2 linked regions of the Pseudoduganella albidiflava genome follow. The protein of the gene in region 1 interacts with the protein of each later gene in a pairwise test. Links are inferred from orthologs where the notes say so. Each region holds a gene or a part of one and is shown on either strand. Other genes may lie near its edges. The genes, in order: EYF70_RS05965 and EYF70_RS06995.

What was found.
Region 2: the proteins of EYF70_RS05965 (region 1) and EYF70_RS06995 interact in binary tests that used the Escherichia coli proteins (3 or more experiments, as listed by UniProt). The link is inferred for Pseudoduganella albidiflava from one-to-one orthologs.

The regions. Positions count from the first base shown.
Region 1 is NZ_CP036401.1:1,392,219-1,401,274, reverse strand. What follows is about bases 1,814-5,220. They hold EYF70_RS05965 (2-oxoglutarate dehydrogenase E1 component), read right to left. Parts: upstream 4,870-5,220; coding sequence 2,014-4,869; downstream 1,814-2,013. Other genes in these bases: EYF70_RS05960 (BlaI/MecI/CopY family transcriptional regulator), read left to right, coding at 5,182-5,220; odhB (2-oxoglutarate dehydrogenase complex dihydrolipoyllysine-residue succinyltransferase), read right to left, coding at 1,814-1,938. Outside these bases: lpdA (dihydrolipoyl dehydrogenase), read right to left, coding at 1-110; EYF70_RS05975 (PspC domain-containing protein), read right to left, coding at 112-468; more of odhB, read right to left, coding at 670-1,813; more of EYF70_RS05960, read left to right, coding at 5,221-5,577; EYF70_RS05955 (putative bifunctional diguanylate cyclase/phosphodiesterase), read left to right, coding at 5,766-7,823; EYF70_RS05950 (cation:proton antiporter), read right to left, coding at 8,030-9,056. UniProt on the Escherichia coli protein: E1 component of the 2-oxoglutarate dehydrogenase (OGDH) complex which catalyzes the decarboxylation of 2-oxoglutarate, the first step in the conversion of 2-oxoglutarate to succinyl-CoA and CO(2).
Region 2 is NZ_CP036401.1:1,632,821-1,641,407, forward strand. Bases 2,436-5,373 are described here. They hold EYF70_RS06995 (ATP-binding cassette domain-containing protein), read right to left. Parts: upstream 4,936-5,373; coding sequence 2,935-4,935; downstream 2,436-2,934. Other genes in these bases: EYF70_RS06990 (chemotaxis protein CheW), read left to right, coding at 2,436-2,864; prmB (50S ribosomal protein L3 N(5)-glutamine methyltransferase), read right to left, coding at 5,037-5,373. Outside these bases: EYF70_RS06980 (IS1595 family transposase), read left to right, coding at 1-6; EYF70_RS06985 (flagellar assembly protein A), read left to right, coding at 276-2,150; more of EYF70_RS06990, read left to right, coding at 2,307-2,435; more of prmB, read right to left, coding at 5,374-5,921; dapE (succinyl-diaminopimelate desuccinylase), read right to left, coding at 5,961-7,094; EYF70_RS07010 (ArsC family reductase), read right to left, coding at 7,101-7,451; EYF70_RS07015 (HAF repeat-containing PEP-CTERM protein), read left to right, coding at 7,670-8,587. UniProt on the Escherichia coli protein: Genetic data indicate it may be involved in ribosome assembly or function.

The sequences.
Region 1 (9,056 bases):
CATTCATCGATACATGCCACCGAAAAGCCCAGCTGCGCCGCGCGGATTGCCGCGATATAGCCGCCGGGGCCGGCACCGATCACCACTACGTCGAATTGTTTAGTACTCATGTCATTTTCCAATTATGTCGCCGCCGGGAAGAGGTTCTTCCTCCGGGACGAATATCCACAACAGAATGTAAATCACCAGCCCGAAGCCGAACGAGATCGTGAACAGCACGAACACGAGGCGCCAGATCCATGCATCGACACCGGAAGCGCGTCCCAGCCCGCCGCACACGCCGCCCAGCCAGCGGTTGACGCGCGAGCGCCGCAGCCTGGAAAACTCGCTGGCCAGGTCGCCGTCGCCGGCCGGCTGGCCGGGCGCGCCGTCCAGCAGCCGTTCCTTGGCACGCGCGAATTCCGCGTCGGTCAGCGCACCGGCCTGGTGGAGTTCGTGCAGGCGGCGGATTTCGTCGGAGATGGTCATTGTCGGCTCCCAAGGTGCGACGTTGGCTGCCGAGGTCTCGGGGCCTGCCCCCGGGTACCTGGGGACTGCCTCCGGTTTTGCCAATGCCTCGTTAGCGTCGGCATGAAAACCGGTGTCCGACACCTGAAGGTGTCCGACACCGGCTCCGTCCAGCCGCGAGGCCGAACGGACGCCGGTGATTTACCTACTCTTCGATACCGATTACAGGTCCAGCAGCAGGCGCGCCGGATCTTCCAGCGCTTCCTTCATCGCCACCAGGCCCAGCACGGCTTCGCGGCCGTCGATGATACGGTGGTCGTACGACATCGCCAGGTAGTTCATCGGGCGGATCACGATCTGGCCATCCTCCACCACGGCGCGGTCCTTGGTCGCGTGCACGCCCAGGATCGCCGACTGCGGCGGGTTGATGATCGGGGTCGACAGCATGGAGCCGAAGGTACCGCCGTTCGAGATCGAGAACGTGCCGCCGGTCAGGTCGTCCAGCGTCAGCTTGCCTTCCTTGGCTTTCTGGCCGAATTCGCCGATCTTCTTCTCGATCTCGGCGATCGTCATCTGGTCGGCGTTGCGCAGGATCGGCACCACCAGGCCGCGCGGCGAGCCGACGGCGATACCGATGTCGAAGTAGCCGTGGTAGACGATGTCGTTACCGTCGACCGAAGCGTTCAGGATCGGGTACTTCTTCAGGGCGGCCACGGCGGCCTTGACGAAGAACGACATGAAGCCCAGCTTGACGCCGTGCTCTTTCTCGAACTTGTCCTTGTACTTGTTGCGCAGGTCCATCACCGGCTTCATGTTCACCTCGTTGAAGGTGGTCAGGATGGCGTTGGTGGATTGCGATTCGACCAGGCGCTCGGCGATACGGGCGCGCAGGCGGCTCATCGGCACGCGCTCTTCCGGACGGTCGCCCAGGTTCAGGCTGACCGGTGCGGCGATCTTCTGCAGCGCGGGCTTGGCGGCGGCTGGCGCGGCGGCCGGTGCCGGCGCGGCGGCAGGCTTGGCGGAAGCGGCCAGGGCATCGCCCTTGGTCACGCGGCCATCCTTGCCGGAGCCGGACACGTCGGTCGCGGACAGGCCTTTTTCGGACAGGATCTTGGCGGCGGCCGGCATGGCCACGTCGCCTTTCGCGCCACCGGTGGCGGGCGCAGCGGCTGCGGCGGGCGCCGGGGTCGGTGCGGCTTCGGCGGCGACCGGTGCGGCGGAAACAGGGATCGGCGATACCTTGGCAGTGGCTTCGGTGTCGATGATGGCGATCACTTGGTCGGCCACCACGGTGGCGCCGTCGTTCTGAATGATCTGCACGATCACGCCGGCGCTTGGTGCCGGCAGTTCCAGGACCACTTTGTCGGTTTCGATGTCGATCAGGTTTTCATCGCGTGCAACGGTGTCGCCGACGCGCTTGTGCCAGGCCAGCAGGGTCGCTTCGGCGACGGATTCCGACAGCTGAGGAACTTTGACTTCGATTTGTGCCATGTTGTTGTTACTCCGTGAATTCGATAGATGCGTTGCTGCCGCGCGGCCCTCGAAGGGCCGCGCGGCGTACTGTGCTTACTTGGTCAGGATGAAGCCCTTCAGCTTCGAGAACGCCGTTTCCAGCAGTTCTTTCTGCTGGGCGTAGTGCTTGTCGTAGTAGCCGACAGCCGGCGACGCGGAGGCTGGGCGGCCGGCGTACGCCAGGCGCTGGCCCGCTTCCATGGACTCGAAGATGTTGTGCTGGATCTGGAACCATGGACCCTGGTTCTGCGGCTCGTCCTGCGCCCACACCACTTCGGTCAGTGCCGGGAACTTCTTCAGTTCGGCGGCGAACGCCTTGTGCGGGAACGGGTACAGCTGTTCGACACGGATGATGGCCGTATCGGTCTGGCCGCGGGTCTTGCGGGCATTGGCCAGGTCGTAATACACCTTGCCGGAGCAGGCGATCACGCGCTTGACCTTCTTCGCATCGATCTTGTCGTCGGTCTCGCCGATCACGGTCTGGAACGCACCCTTGGCCAGGTCGGACAGCGGCGAACCGGCATCCTTGTTGCGCAGCAGCGATTTCGGGGTCATCACGACCAGCGGCTTGCGGAACTGGCGCACCATCTGGCGGCGCAGCAGGTGGAAGATCTGCGCGGCCGTGGTCGGCTGCACCACCTGCATGTTGTTCTCTGCGCACAGCTGCAGGAAGCGCTCAGGGCGGGCGGACGAGTGTTCCGGACCCTGGCCTTCGTAGCCGTGCGGCAGCAGCATCACCAGGCCGGAGGCGCGGCCCCACTTCACTTCGCCGGAGCTGATGAACTGGTCGATCACCACCTGGGCACCGTTGACGAAGTCGCCGAACTGGGCTTCCCAGATCGTCAGCGTGTTCGGCTCGGCGGTCGAGTAGCCGTATTCGAAGCCCAGCACCGCTTCTTCCGACAGCACGGAGTCGATGACGGTGAACGGTGCCTGGTTTTCGGAGATGTTCTGCAGCGGCACGTAGGTGCCGGCATCCCAGCGCTCGCGGTTCTGGTCGTGCAGCACGGCGTGGCGGTGCGTGAACGTGCCGCGGCCGGCATCCTGGCCGGTCAGGCGCACGGCGTAGCCGGACGATACCAGCGACGCGTAGGCCAGGTGTTCGCCCATGCCCCAGTCCAGGTTCAGTTCACCTTTACCCATGTTGGCGCGGTCGGCCAGCACTTTTTCCACCAGCGAGTGCACCTTGAAGCCTTCCGGCACCGTGGTGATGCGGCCGGCCAGGCGCTTCAGTTCCGTCAGCGGCACGGCGGTGTCGGCCGCGTCGGTCCACTTGCGGTTCAGGAACGGCAGCCAGTCGACGGCGAACTTGTTCTTGAAGTTCGAGATGACCGGATCGACGGTGTGCTTGCCGGCGTCCATCGCATTGCGGTACGCGGCCACCATCTGGTCGCCGCCGTCGGCCGGGATCACGCCCTGGGCCGCCAGCTTGTCGGCGTACAGGCGGCGGGTGCCAGGGTGTTGCGCGATCTTCTTGTACATCAGCGGCTGCGTCAGCGCCGGGGTATCCTGCTCGTTGTGACCCAGCTTGCGGTAGCAGATAATGTCGACGACGATGTCTTTCTGGAACTGCGCGCGGTAGTCCAGCGCGATCTGCGAAGCCAGCACGACCGCTTCAGGATCGTCCGCGTTCACGTGCAGCACCGGTGCCTCGATCATCTTCACGACGTCGGAGCAATAGATCGTCGAACGCGCGTCGCGCGGGTCGGACGTGGTGAAGCCGATCTGGTTGTTGATCACGATGTGCACCGTGCCGCCCGTGCCGTAGCCGCGGGTCTGCGCCAGGTTCAGCGTTTCCATCACCACGCCCTGGCCGGCGAATGCCGCGTCGCCGTGCACCAGGATCGGCAGCACTTGCGCGCCTTGCGTATCGCCGCGGCGGTCCATGCGCGCCTTGACGGAACCTTCGACCACCGGGTTGACGATTTCCAGGTGCGACGGGTTGAACGCCAGCGACAGGTGGACCGGGCCACCGGCGGTGGAGATGTCCGACGAGAAGCCCTGGTGGTATTTCACGTCGCCGGCCGGCAGGTCGTCGCCATGCTTGCCTTCGAATTCTTCGAACAGGTCCTTCGGTGCCTTGCCCAGGGTGTTGACCAGCACGTTCAGGCGGCCGCGGTGGGCCATGCCGATGACGATTTCCTGCACGCCCTTTTCGCCGGCGCGCTGGATGATCTCATCCATCGAGGCGATGAACGTTTCGCCGCCTTCCAGCGAGAAGCGTTTCTGGCCCACGTACTTGGTGTGCAGGTAGCGCTCGAGGCCTTCGGCGGCCGTCAGGCGTTCCAGGATGTGCTTTTTCTTTTCGGCCGTGAAGTTCGGCGTCGAGCGGATCGACTCCAGGCGCTCCTGCAGCCAGCGCTTCTCGGCCGGGTCGGAAATGTACATGAACTCCGCGCCGATCGAACGGGTGTACGTTTCGCGCAGGTAGTTCAGCAGGTCGCGCAGCGATGCGGTTTCCGGACCGAAATAGGTGTTGCTGATGTTGAACACGGTGTCCATGTCCGCGTCGGTGAAACCGTACGAGGTCGGATCCAGTTCCGGGATCGCCGGGCGCTCCTGGCGCTGCAGCGGATCGAGGTTGGCCCAGCGAGAGCCCAGGTAGCGGTAGGCTGCGATCAGCTGGGTGGCGGCCACGCGCTTGCGGCCCATCTCGGCGTCCGCCGTCGCGGTCACGGTGCGGATCGGGCCGGCTTTCGCACGCTCGGCGAACGAAGCGATCACGGAGGAGTGGTTGACGTCGGGTTTGTTCGAGCCGTCGACGGCAGGCACGTGCTGCATCGCGTCGAAATAAGCGCGCCAATTGTCGGGCACGGAGCCCGGGTTTTCCAGGTACGCTTCGTAGAGTTCCTCTACGTACGGCGCATTCCCACCAAACAGGTAGGAGTTGGACGTCTGTTGCTGCATCATTCTTGCTCACCTTTCTTCGCGCTTCGCGAGTATGGGGCGGGTTATACAAACCTTCCGCGACACGGCCTGACCGGTTAGCGGATCGCACATCAAGTTGTGGGGGAAGGACCTCTTTGGTTGCCCGAAAGACAATTTACTTCCAAGCTTCCAGAAATAGCCACTTAGGATAGCACGCTGCCTTGAGATGCAACAACCACCATTGAGTTAATTGGACACTTCTTTCCGGGGGAAACCCGCGGCTTCGGGCCGGCTCCGGTAGACATCCCTTTCTAGATCATTTATTCTACTTCCGGATCCCCCAGGAAGACCGCCATGAGCACGCCCCACACCAAGCAGCCCCGCCCCACCCCCGCCGAACTGGAGATGCTGCGCCTGCTGTATGCGCTGGGCCCGGCCACGGCGAAGCAGGTGCACGCGGCGGCCCTCGATGGCCGTCCCGAGCTGACCTATGCCAACGTGCTGCGGCTGCTCCAGGTCATGCACGGCAAGGGCCTCGTCACACGCGACGAGAGTGCGCGTGCCCATGTGTACGCGCCCGCCGAGGAACAGGATCGCCTGCAGACCCACCTGCTGAAGGACCTGATCCAGAAGGCGTTTGCCGGCTCCGGCAAGGCGCTGGTACTGGCGGCGCTGCGCGGCGGCCACGTCTCGGCCCGCGAGCGCGCCGAGATTTCCGCGCTGCTGGACGAAGAGCGGCTTCCAGACTGAAACTCTTGCTCATCCATGCGCGGCAACCGCGCGTCACATTTTTGTAATTTCATCCATACTTTAGTCACGTTGTTTAAATGGCAGCGTGCCGGCGCGCGGCCATGTTTTCCAGTGTGATTGCCGGCATCCGACAGCACGCAGGCTCGGCAATAACGCGGTAATAACAACAAGTACTTCGGGGAGATCGCATGGAAAGCGCGGCAGCGCTCGTCGGTAATCTGCCATTACGGGACGTCATCGACCTGCTGGCCGGGACTTTCTATGTAATGGACGAGTCCGGCTACTTTGTCTTATGGAACCGTCAACTCGAGCAGGTGACCGGGCTGTCGGCCGAGCGCCTGCGCTCGATCCACATGCTCGAGCTGTTCGAGCCGGACATGCGCGCCCGGGTCGCGCGCGCATTCTGCGCCGTGTTCCAGAGCGACGAGCGGGTGCAGGTGGAAGCGCGGGTGCGTAACGCCAATGGCGGCACCACGCCTTTCCTGTTCGTCGGTTCGCGGCTGTCGATCGTCGGCGACGGCCGCTACCTGTGCGGCATGGGTGTCGACCTGACGCGGCATTATCGCCAGCGCGACAAGCTCGAACTGTTCGAGCGTGCGCTGATGGCCGCCAACAACGGCATCGTCATCACGCGCCATGAAGGGCGCGACAATCCGATCGAGTACGTCAACCCGGCGTTCGAGCGCATCAGCGGCTATGCCGCCGTGGAAGCCATCAACCACGATTCGCGCTTCATGGCCGCGCACGGCATGGACGACGACCAGCGCACCTACCTCGCGAATGCGATCGCGGAACACCGCACCGCCACCGTGGTCTTCCGCAACAAGCGCAAGAGCGGCGAGCTGTTCTGGAACCACCTGTCGGTCACGCCGGTGCGCGACGCGGGCGGCCATGTCACGCATTTCATCGGCATCATCGAGGACATCACCTCCCTGAAGCAGCGCACGGCCCAGCTCGAACACCTGGTCACGCACGATCCGCTGACCGGGCTGGCGAACCGCCTGCTGCTGCGCGACCGGCTCGAGCACGCGGTGCAGGCGGCCCAGCGCAACCAGGAAAAGGTGGCCGTGATCCTGATGGACTTGAACAAGTTCAAGGAAATCAACGACACGATGGGCCATTCGGCCGGCGACCAGGTACTCAAATGCGTCGCCCAGCGCCTGCAATCGGCGCTGCGCGAATCGGACACGGTGGCGCGCCTGGGCGGCGATGAATTCGTGATGGTGCTGGCGGCGCAGCCCAACATGCGCTACACGCTGAAGATGATCGAGCGGATCCGGCGCGCGATGGCGCCGGAAATGGACATCGACGGCCGCATGCTGTCGGTGGGCGCCAGCATGGGCGTGGCGGTCTGGCCGGACGACGGCCGAACGCCGGGCGAGCTGCTGCAGGCGGCCGATACGGCGATGTACGAGGGCAAGCACGGCGGACCGGATGCCGTGCACTTCTATTCGCGCGGCATGGCGGACAACTCGGCCGCCCGCCAGCGCATGGAAGTGGCACTGCGCGAAGCGCTGGAACGGGATGATCTCTACCTGCTGTTCCAGCCGCACGTGGCCGTCGACAGCGGCAAGATCCTGGGCGTGGAGGCGCTGCTGCGCTGGCGCCACCCGGAACGGGGCGAGCTGCTGCCGGCCGACTTCCTGCCCGACGCGGAGGAAAGCGGCCTGATCGTGCTGCTCGGGCGGCGCGTGCTGGAAGACGTGTGCTCCACGCTGCGCCGGCTGGCCGAACTGGGCTTTCCGGACCTGCCGATTTCCATCAACACATCGTCGCGCGAGTTTTCCCAGCGCGACTACCTGCCCCACATCGCCAGGCGCGTGGCGCACCACGGCGTGAACCCGGCCAGCCTCACGTTGGAAATGCGCGAGGAACAATTGATGAACAACCCGGAACAGGCCACGCGGCTGGCCAATGGCCTGCAGGAACTGGGCATCCGCCTGTCTGTGGATGAATTCGGCGCCGGCATGAACAACCTGTTCTGCCTGCGCCAGCTTCCCGTCAGCCAGTTGAAGATGACGCGCCAGCGCGTGCAGGAAATCGACGGCATCCCCGGCAGCGGCGCGCTGGCCAAGACCATGCTCGACATCGGCAACAACCTCAACATCCGCGTGGTGGCCACCGGTGTCGAAACGCGCGACCAGCACGACTTCCTGGCCGCCAACGGCTGCACCAGCGTGCAGGGCAACTACATCAGCCAGCCGATGACGCGGCCCGCGCTGGAGGAATGGCTGGCGGCGCATTGAGCGGGAGGGGCCGCAGGAAAAGCCGACGGCATCCCCTTGGCTCAGCCGACGGCGTCCCCTGGGGTCAGACCCCCGATCCCGCAAACGACGAGGTCACTGCCAGCGGCGTTGGGGGTCTGACCCCGGCCTCTGCCGCTGGGTGTGACACCGGCCTCTGCCGCTGGGGCTGAACCCGGTTCCCGCCACTGGGGCGGACACGGCAAGCCTCAAGCCGGCTTCAAGATCAGCTGCACCGCCGCCCGCAGCTTCGGATACACCGCCGGCACCGTCAGCATCGTGCTCCCCACGGCCATCAGCAACAGCGCCGTGAAGGTCTCGCTGGAAATGATGCCCTTGTCGAGCAGGATATTGGCGAAGATGATCATCACCAGCCCCTTGGTCTGCAGCAGCCAGCCGATCACCGAGGATTCGGTGCGGCTCCAGCCCAGCAGTTTGCCGGCCGCGTGGGCGCCGGCCAGCTTGCCGGCGGTGGATGCCAGCAACAGCACGCCGGCGGCAACGAACACGGCATAGCCGCCCACCGCCCAGTTGGTGCGCAAGCCCGTGCTGAGGAAGTACACCGGCATCAGCGTCAGCAGCAGCACCTGGCGCATCTTGTCCAGCTTTTCCTCGCCGAACCACTCGGCATCCATCACGGCGCCGGCCAGGTACGCACCGACCATGAAGTGCAGGCCCGCCCAGTCGGCCGCGAACGAACAGAGACACAGCCAGATCAGCGCCACGAACCAGCGGTCGCGCTCGGCCAGCCTTTCCATCAGGCGGCGGAACAGCATCGTCACCGGCACGAACAGCACGATGAAGCCGGCCTGCCGCCCTACCCTTTCCCACTCCAGCAGGATCAGCGCCAGCACGCCCCAGACCAGCAGGTCGTCCAGGCTGGCATAGCGCAGCACGCGCTGGCCCAGCGGCTGGCGCAGGATCTCCAGCTTTTCCATCAGCATGATCAGCACCGGCAGCGCCGTCACGGCGCAGGCCATGCCCACGCCGGTGACGAATTGCCAGCCGGCGGCCTGCGTGCCGGCCCAGCCGTCGAACGCCAGCAGGCAGCCGGCCGCCACGCAGCCCAGCACCAGCGGCGTGCCCAGCGCCAGGCCGGCCGTGATCGAGCTTTCGCGGCGGTGCGCCCACGCCTTTTTCAGGTCCAGCTCGATTCCGGCCAGCATCACGAACAGCATCACGGCCCACCAGGCCAGGCCATTCAGGCAATGGATGACGGCTGGCGTGAACACGAAG
Region 2 (8,587 bases), 240 kb from region 1 along the record:
GCCTAGGGTCGTCGGCTCCTGTCGCGCTCGGCATGCAAAAAAGTTTCGTGACCGCCGGCAAGGCTATTCAACGCGAACAGCGCCTTTTGCATTTGGTGTTTCTTTCCGTGCCTGTTGCCTGTCCTTTACCCCGCGGCGCAGCCATCAAGACAGTTCCCGGTAAGGCTTTTCCGACACACCCGGCGCCCGGCCTTGCGCCCGATCAAATCGGTCCTCGGCAGACCTTATAAATTACCCATTTGCATTTATTGACGTTGCGCAATATGGGGATGCCAGTGGAAAACAGCACGGAACTGACCGGCTTGCCAGCCGGCGAAGAGGAAGCGCCCATCGTCCAGCGCGACGATGGCGTGTGGATGCGCACCGATGTGCCGCCACCGGTCCTGCAGGCGGCGGCCGGCGACGTGTTCCTGTCCGGCGCCTGCCTGGTGGGGCTGGACTACGGCACGTTCCTGCGCATGCTGTACGGGGCCGGGCCCCAGCTGCCGGCCGCGCTGCAGGGCCAGCCGCTGGTGCGGGTCGCCGACGCCATCGTGCCGTTTCCGCCGGCCCGCCGGGCGCTCTACAAGGCCGTCAAGTATGCCGCCGGTGCCGCCGACTACCTCTTCGAACCCGTGTTCATCGATACCGGCGAAGGCGAACCGCGGCCGGCCACCCTGGTCTTCGACGAATTCGTGGCCGACATGTGGGTCAAGGGTATCCGTTTCGGCATCGATGCCGGCGCCGTGCGGGAAGGGATCTCCGCCGCAAGGCCCGGGCGCCGCGTGGTGGCGCGGCCCCTCGACCCGGTGCCGGGGCGCGATGCGGCCTTCGTCGAGGTATCGGAACACCTGCACCGCTCCAACGCACCGCGCGACCTGGGCAACGGCCGCCTCGACCTGCACACCTTCCAGAACCGCTTTCCGCAGGTGAAGGCGCAGGTGCGGCTGCTGCGCAAGGAACCGCGCACCATGGGAACGCGCGGCTTCAAGCTGACCGGCGTGCCGGTGGAAGCGGCCCCCGGCAAGGATCTCGAACTGACCCGCGTGGCTGGCGACGGCACCGTGATCGAGCACGCCGACGGCCACGACTACCTGGTGTCCGCCGTCGAAGGTTTCATCAATGTCGACACGAAGAGCGGTCGCCTGTCGATCGGGCAGAAGATCATCAGCCGCGACGGCGTCAGCGTGCGCACCACCGGCAACCTGCAACTGAGCGGCGACTACGAGGAATTCGGCGAGGTGCAGGAAAACCGCGTCGTCGAAGGCGGCAGCATCACGATCCACGGCGACGTGTTCGGCCGCATCGCATCGCGTGGCGGCACCGTGCACCTCAAGCGCAACCTGATGGGTGGCACCATCGTCAATGCCGCCGGCGCGATCCGTGTCGGCGGCACGGCGTCGAACGCGGTCCTGCAGGCGAAGGGCGGCGAGATCACGGTGCGCAAGGCGCAGAACTGCGTGATCACCGCGGCCAGGGTCACCATCGGCGAGGCGGCCAATTGCGAGATCCTTGCCGACGAAGTGGCGATCGGCAGCGCCAGCGGTTGCGCGGTGGCCGGCCGCAACATGACGCTTTCCGGCGCCGGACCCCGCAAGGGCAGCGAGATGCTGCTGTTCGCGCTGGTGCCCGATACGCGGCGCTACGACGAGGCCATCGCCGATCTGGCGGCCCGCGCCAGCGACTGCGCGGCGCAGGCCAGCGCGCACCGCGCCGCGTCCGACGCCATCGCCGTCCGGCAGGAAGTGCGCAGCTACCTGGCGCTGTCCGCCCACGTGCGCGCGAAGCAGGTCACGCTCACCGCCGCCCAGCAGGCGCTGTACAAGAAGATGGCCGGACAGGTCGAGCCGGCGCTGACCGAGCTTGCCCAGCTGTTGCGAGCCAGCAACGCCGCACGCGCCCGGCACGACGCATTCCAGGAGCAGCTGGAAACGGCACGCCGGCGCCGCAGCGAGATCGCCATCCCGGCCTCGTGCAAGGTCAAGCGCGTCGATGGCGACACGGTCCTGCGCACCATGCTGTACCACCCGGACGCCGGGCCGCCCTATGAGCTGGCGCCGAAGGACATCAAGGAACGACTGAGGGCGGCGCCCTGGAACCATGCGCCGGTGCTGCACGCGGCCGAGGGGCCGATCGAGTGGTCGTCGGTGCAGTCATCATCGGCGCAGTAATGATCGACGCAATAATCATCGACGCCATGAGACAAGCAGGAGCCCCGTTGCGAATAATCCTAACAGGAAACATTGAGCGTTCTCAACGCGGTCACTCGAGGCGACCTTAGCATGGAACTTGCCTGAATTTACCGCAAGACGGATGAAAGGATTACCATGCAACCCCAACACATAACGGCGGCGGACAAGGCGCCGCAAGCGCTGAAGGGCCGCGAAGCGCCGAAGCAGGATGGCGGCGCGCAAGGCGATGCCGAGGCGCGGCAGTACCTGACTTTCCGCCTCGGTGGACTGGAATACGCACTGGACTACCGCAACGTGCAGGAGCTGCGGCCGTTGCGGGCACTGGAGCGCTTCGCGGCGGACGGTGAAATCATCAGCGGCGTGGCTGTCTCGCGCGGCGTCATCATGCCGATCGTCGACATGCGCATCGCCTTCGCCCCGCGGCCGCCGGTGCACGATCCGCGCACCGACGTGATCATCCTGAAGCTGTCCACCTGCGTGATGGGCATGGTGACCGACGGCGTGACCGACCTCGTCACCCTGGCCAGCGGCGATATCCGGCCGATTCCGAACCTGGATGCGCAAGCCAGCCTGAATGTCGATTACCTGCTGGGAATCGCCCACGCCGGCCAGCGCCGGCTGATCGTCGTCGACATCGACAAGCTGATGGCCATCCGCCGCGCCAGCGACGACAGGCTGGACGCCGCCGCGTGACGGGGGCGGTGAAAATAAGCGCCGCCCGAGGGCGGCGCTTTTCTCATGCCACGCGGGCCGCGCGGTGCGGTCAGGCGGCCAGCGCTTCGAGCTGTTCCTGCAAGCCCAGCCACTCTTCTTCCAGCTGCGCCAGGTCTTTCGCATAGAACGCCTGGTCCGCCAGCAGCGTCTTCAGCTTCGGCTTGTTGGCCGCCTCGTAGATCGCCGGATCCTGCAACTGCGCATCGACTTCCGCCTTCTGCCCATTGCGCTTGGCGATCTGTTCTTCCAGCCGCTTGATCTTGTTCTCGATCGGCTTGCGTTGCGCGGCCAGGCGCTGGCGCTGTTCCGCTTCCAGGCGCTTCTGCTCGCGCTTGTCGACGGCCGGCGCGGCCGGTGGCGGCGCCACCGGCGACGTGGAGGGATAAGCCGTCTTGTGTTCCTTGCCGGCGGCCGGCAGCACGTCGGTGCCCTTGCCCAGCTTGGTCTTGAACAGCCAGTCCTTGTAGTCGTCCAGGTCGCCGTCGAACGGCTGCAGCATGCCGTCGGCCACGATGATGAACTGGTCGGTCGTCGCCCGCAGCAAGTGGCGGTCGTGCGATACCACCACCAGCGTGCCTTCGAACTGGGCCAGCGCTTCCGTCAGCGCTTCGCGCGTTTCCAGGTCCAGGTGGTTGGTTGGTTCATCGAGCAGCAGCAGGTTCGGGCGCTGCCACACGATCAGCGCCAGCGCCAGGCGCGCCTTCTCGCCACCGGAGAACGGCGCGATCGGGCTGGTCACCATGGTGCCCGGGAAATTGAAGCCGCCCAGGAAGTTGCGCAGCTCCTGTTCGCGCACCGTCGGCGCGATCTTTGCCAGGTGCCACAGCGGCGACTCATCGTGCCGCAGCATCTCCACCTGGTGCTGGGCGAAGTAGCCGATGATCAGCCCCTTGCCCGTGGTCGCGGTGCCGGCCAGCGGCGCCAGCTCGCCCGCAACGGTCTTGATCAGCGTCGACTTGCCGGCGCCGTTCACGCCGAGCAGGCCGATGCGCTGGCCCGTCTGCAGGCTGAAGTTGATGCCGTGGACGATGGTCTTTTCCTTGACCTCGTAGGTGGCCGGATCCTCGCTGCGGTAGCCGGCATCCACGTCTTCCAGCACCAGCAGCGGATTCGGCGCGGACAGCGGCTCGCGGAATTCAAACGAGAACTCGGCGGCGGCGCGCAGCGGCGCCAGCTCTTCCATCTTGGCCAGCGCCTTCATGCGGCTCTGTGCCTGCCTTGCCTTCGATGCCTTGGCCTTGAAGCGCTCGATGAACGATTCCAGGTGGGCCTTCTTGCGCGCCTGCTTCTCGGCGGTGCCCGCCATCAGCACCATCTGCGCGGCGCGCTGGCGCTCGAAACTGGAGTAATTGCCGGAGTAGCGCTTCAGCTTGCGGTCGTCGATATGCACGATCACGTTGACGATCTCGTCGAGGAAATCGCGGTCGTGCGAAATGATGATCAGCGTGCCGGCATAGCGCTTCAGCCAGTCCTCGAGCCAGATGATGGCATCCAGGTCCAGGTGGTTGGTCGGTTCATCGAGCAGCAGCAGGTCGGAAGGGCACATCAGCGCCTGGGCCAGGTTCAGGCGCATGCGCCAGCCGCCGGAGAAGCTGGCCACCGGCTGCTGCATCTGGTCCAGCGTGAAGCCCAGGCCCAGCAGCAGCTGTTCGCCGCGCGACTGCACCGTGTAGGCATCCGCATCGGCCAGCGCCACGTGCACATTGCCCAGCTCCAGGCCCTGCTCGGCGGAGTCGGGCAGCGCTTCCAGCCGCTCCAGCTCGGCCTGCAGCTTGCGCAGGTTGACGTCGCCATCGATCGCGTAGTCGAGCGCGTTGCGCTGCAGCGGCGGCGTTTCCTGCGCCACGTAGGCCATGCGCCACCTGGCGGGGAAATCGATGTTGCCCTGGTCCGGATGCAGCTCGTTGCGCAGCATCGCGAACAGGCTGGACTTGCCGGCGCCGTTGGCGCCGATCAGGCCGATCTTGTCGCCGGGGTTCAGCGTCAGGTCGACGTTTTCCAGCAGCGGCTTCACGCCGCGCATCAGGCTTACTTGTTCGAGACGAATCATTCTAGATTTTCAAAGCTTCAATTGGTCGGTGGTCGGGAAGACCCCGGTGTCCGGCCTGCGCCCATGGGGCAGGCAGGATCGTTCGCATGTACGGAAGTCGATTAAAGCTTCAACTGGTCGGCGGTCAGCAGGAAAACCATGTCATCGCCCTGGCTGGTGGTCAGCCATGTCAGGCCCATGTCGCCGAAGGCCGCTTCCGCGAACGCCTTCTCGTTGCCGATCTCGACGATCAGCAAGCCGTCGTCCGTGAGCCGTTCGGCGGCGCCGGCCACGATGCGGCGCACCAGGTCCATGCCGTCGACGCCGCCGTCCAGCGCGATCTGCGGCTCGTGGCGGTATTCCTGCGGCAGCCGCGCCATCGAACCGGAGTTCACGTAGGGCGGGTTGGTGACGATCAGGTCGTATTTTTTCAGCGGCACGCTGGCATACAGGTCCGACTGGATCAGGTTCACGCGGTCCGCCAGCTGGTACGTCTCGACATTGCGGCGCGCCACTTCCAGCGCATCCGGCGAAATGTCGACGGCATCGACCTGGGCGTCCGGGAACGCGTCGGCCATCATGATCGCCAGGCAGCCGGAGCCGGTGCACAATTCCAGCACGTTGGCCACGCCTTCCGGGTTGTTGACCCAAGGCGCGAAGTAATCGGGGATCAGTTCGGCGATGTAGGAGCGCGGCACGATGGTGCGCTCGTCCACGTAGAACTGGTAAGTGCCCAGCCACGCCTCGTTGGTGATGTAGGCGGCCGGCACGCGCTCGGTGGCGCGGCGTTCGATCACGTCCAGCACGCGCTGGATTTCCTCCGGCAGCAGGCGCGCGTCCAGGAAGGGATCGAGCTTGTCCAGCGGCAGCTTGAGCGTGTGCAGGAGCAGGTAGGCCGCCTCGTCGAAGGCCTCGGCGCTGCCGTGGCCGAAGAACAGCTTTTCCGTGTTGAAGCGGGTGGTCGCGTAGCGCAGCAGGTCGCGCGGCGTGGCAAAGATGGTCGTCATGGTAGGTTCTTCCTTTATGCCGGAGCTCGGGCGAGCAGGTCAGGTGAGCAGGTTTTCAAGCGTGCGGCGATAGATGTTCTTCAGCGGATCGATGAAGCGCACTTCGACATGCTCGTCGATCTTGTGGATGCTGCCGTTCGGCGGGCCGAATTCGATCACCTGGGGGCAGATCTGCGCGATGAAGCGGCCGTCGGACGTGCCGCCCGTGGTCGACAGTTCCGTCTCGATGCCGGTCTCGCTCCTGATCGCCTCGCAGAGCGCCGTCGACAGCGTGCCGCGCGGCGTCAGGAACGGGTAGCCGGAAATGGTCCATTTCAGGTCGTACTCGAGGCCGTGCCGGTCGAGGATCGCATGGACCCGCTGCTGCAGGCCTTCGGCCGTGCTGGCGGTCGAGAAGCGGAAGTTGAAGTCGATCACCATCTGGCCGGGGATCACGTTGTTCGCGCCGGTGCCGGCCTTCACGTTCGACATCTGCCACGACGTAGGCAGATAGTACTCGTTGCCTTCGTCCCACACCTCGGCCACCAGGTCGGCCAGCGCCGGCGCGGCCTGGTGGATCGGGTTCCTGGCCAGTTGCGGATAGGCGATGTGGCCCTGGATGCCCTTGATCGTCAGGCAGCCGGACATCGAACCACGGCGGCCGTTCTTGATCATGTCGCCCAGCTGCGCGCTGGAGGTGGGTTCGCCGACCACGCAGTAGTCGATCGCTTCGCCGCGCTCCTTGAGCTTGTTGCAGACGATGACGGTGCCGTCGGTGGCCGGACCTTCCTCGTCGCTGGTCAGCAGGAAGGCGATCGAACCCTTGTGGTCCGGATGGGCGGCGATGAATTCCTCGCAGGCCACCACCATCGCGGCGATCGACGTCTTCATGTCCGCCGCGCCGCGGCCATACAGCTTGCCGTCGCGGATGGTGGGGAAGAACGGTTCCGACGTCCATTGCTCGACCGGGCCGGTCGGCACCACGTCGGTGTGGCCGGCGAACACGAACACCGGCTGTTCGGTGCCGCGGCGCGCCCACAGGTTCGTCACGTCGCCGGAAACGATCGTCTCGCAACGGAAACCGAGCGGCTCGAGCAGGGCGATCAGCTGCTCCTGGCAGCCTTTGTCCTCGGGGGTGACGGATGAGCGGCCGATCAGTTTTTCAGTCAGCGCGAGGGTACGGGATTCGGTCATGGCGTTTTAATGGTTGAAGATCTCGGCATACTGCTCCGGCTTGAATCCCACGTGGCACGTGGTGGCGGTTTGCAGCACGGGGCGCTTGATCACGGACGGGTTTTCCAGCATCAGCGCGGTGGCGCTGGCCGCATCCAGCACGGCGGCCTTGCGCTCGTCCGGCAGGCCGCGCCACGTCGTGCCTTTTTTGTTGACGAGGATTTCCCAGTCCACGTGCTTCAGCCAGTGCTGCACGGTGGCGGCATCGAGGCCCTGCTTCTTGAAATCGTGGAAGGTGAAATCCTGTTGCTGGTCGGCCAGCCAGACGCGGGCTTTCTTCACCGTGTCGCAGTTGGGGATGCCGTAGAGAGTGATCATGAACCGGGGAGCGCGAAGGCTAGGACAAAACGAAGTCCGCCATTATAGCCGGTCGTCTTCCGGCGGGCGCCGCCGGCGAGCCCCGGGCAGGAGAGTGTTGCTTGTTGTTTGATAGTTATTATCAAAATTGCATGGATACTGGGTTTGTATTAGTCTCCTGGCTGCGGTATCGCAACCGCATCCAGTAATCAAAAACTACCCAGACAGAGGACAAGAACATGACCAGGAAGCTGCTCGCCATGCTGTTTGCCATGCTGCCCATCGCGGCGCAGGCGGAAGTACCGAAATACCGGCTCGATGTACTCGTCGACGGCCCGGCGGGAAGGGGAGCCGATATCAATAACAGTGGCGTCGCTCTCCTGGGGCTGGAGACGGGCGGCGCCTCCCAGGCATGGCTGATGACCACGACCGGTTCCGTCCACCTGGGCTCGCTCGGAGGCACCAAGGTGGAAGGTTTCGAGCTGAACGACGCCGGCACCGTCGTGGGAAGTTCATCCCTGGCGGGCAACACTGCCACCCATGCCTTCGTCTATGCAAACGGCACCATGCGCGACATCGGCACGCTCGGCGGGCTGAACAGCTCAGCGGTGGCGGTCAACAATGCCGGGCTGGTGGTCGGCACCTCGGACGTTGCCGGCGGCGGCACCCGCGGCTTCATCTACACCGCTGATGGCGGCATGCGCGATATCGGCACGCTGGGCGGTGCACAGAGCAGGATCCTCGACGTGGCCGACACCGGCGAAATCCTGGGCAGCGCGCAGACCGAGAGCGGCGAATGGCACAAGTTCCTGTACAAGGACGGCGTCATGACCGATATCCATGACTGGGGCGGCAACCTGTCCGGCCTGGGAGCGAACGGCGAACTGTACGGCACCTCGTACGACTCGACGCGCAACCAGTGGAGCCTGGAACTGTACAACTCCGCCTGGTCCCCGGCTGGCGAATGGAACTACAACCTGGCGATACCGAGCGACATGTCGAACGGCTATATGGTCGGTACCAACAACTATGGCACCGGCACGATGCTGGCCACGGCGGACGGCTACTGGAGTCTCGATAGCTTCACGGAAGGCCAATGGACGTTCCTCGACGCCCATGGTGTCAACGACAGCGGGCAGATCCTCGCGTACGGCTGC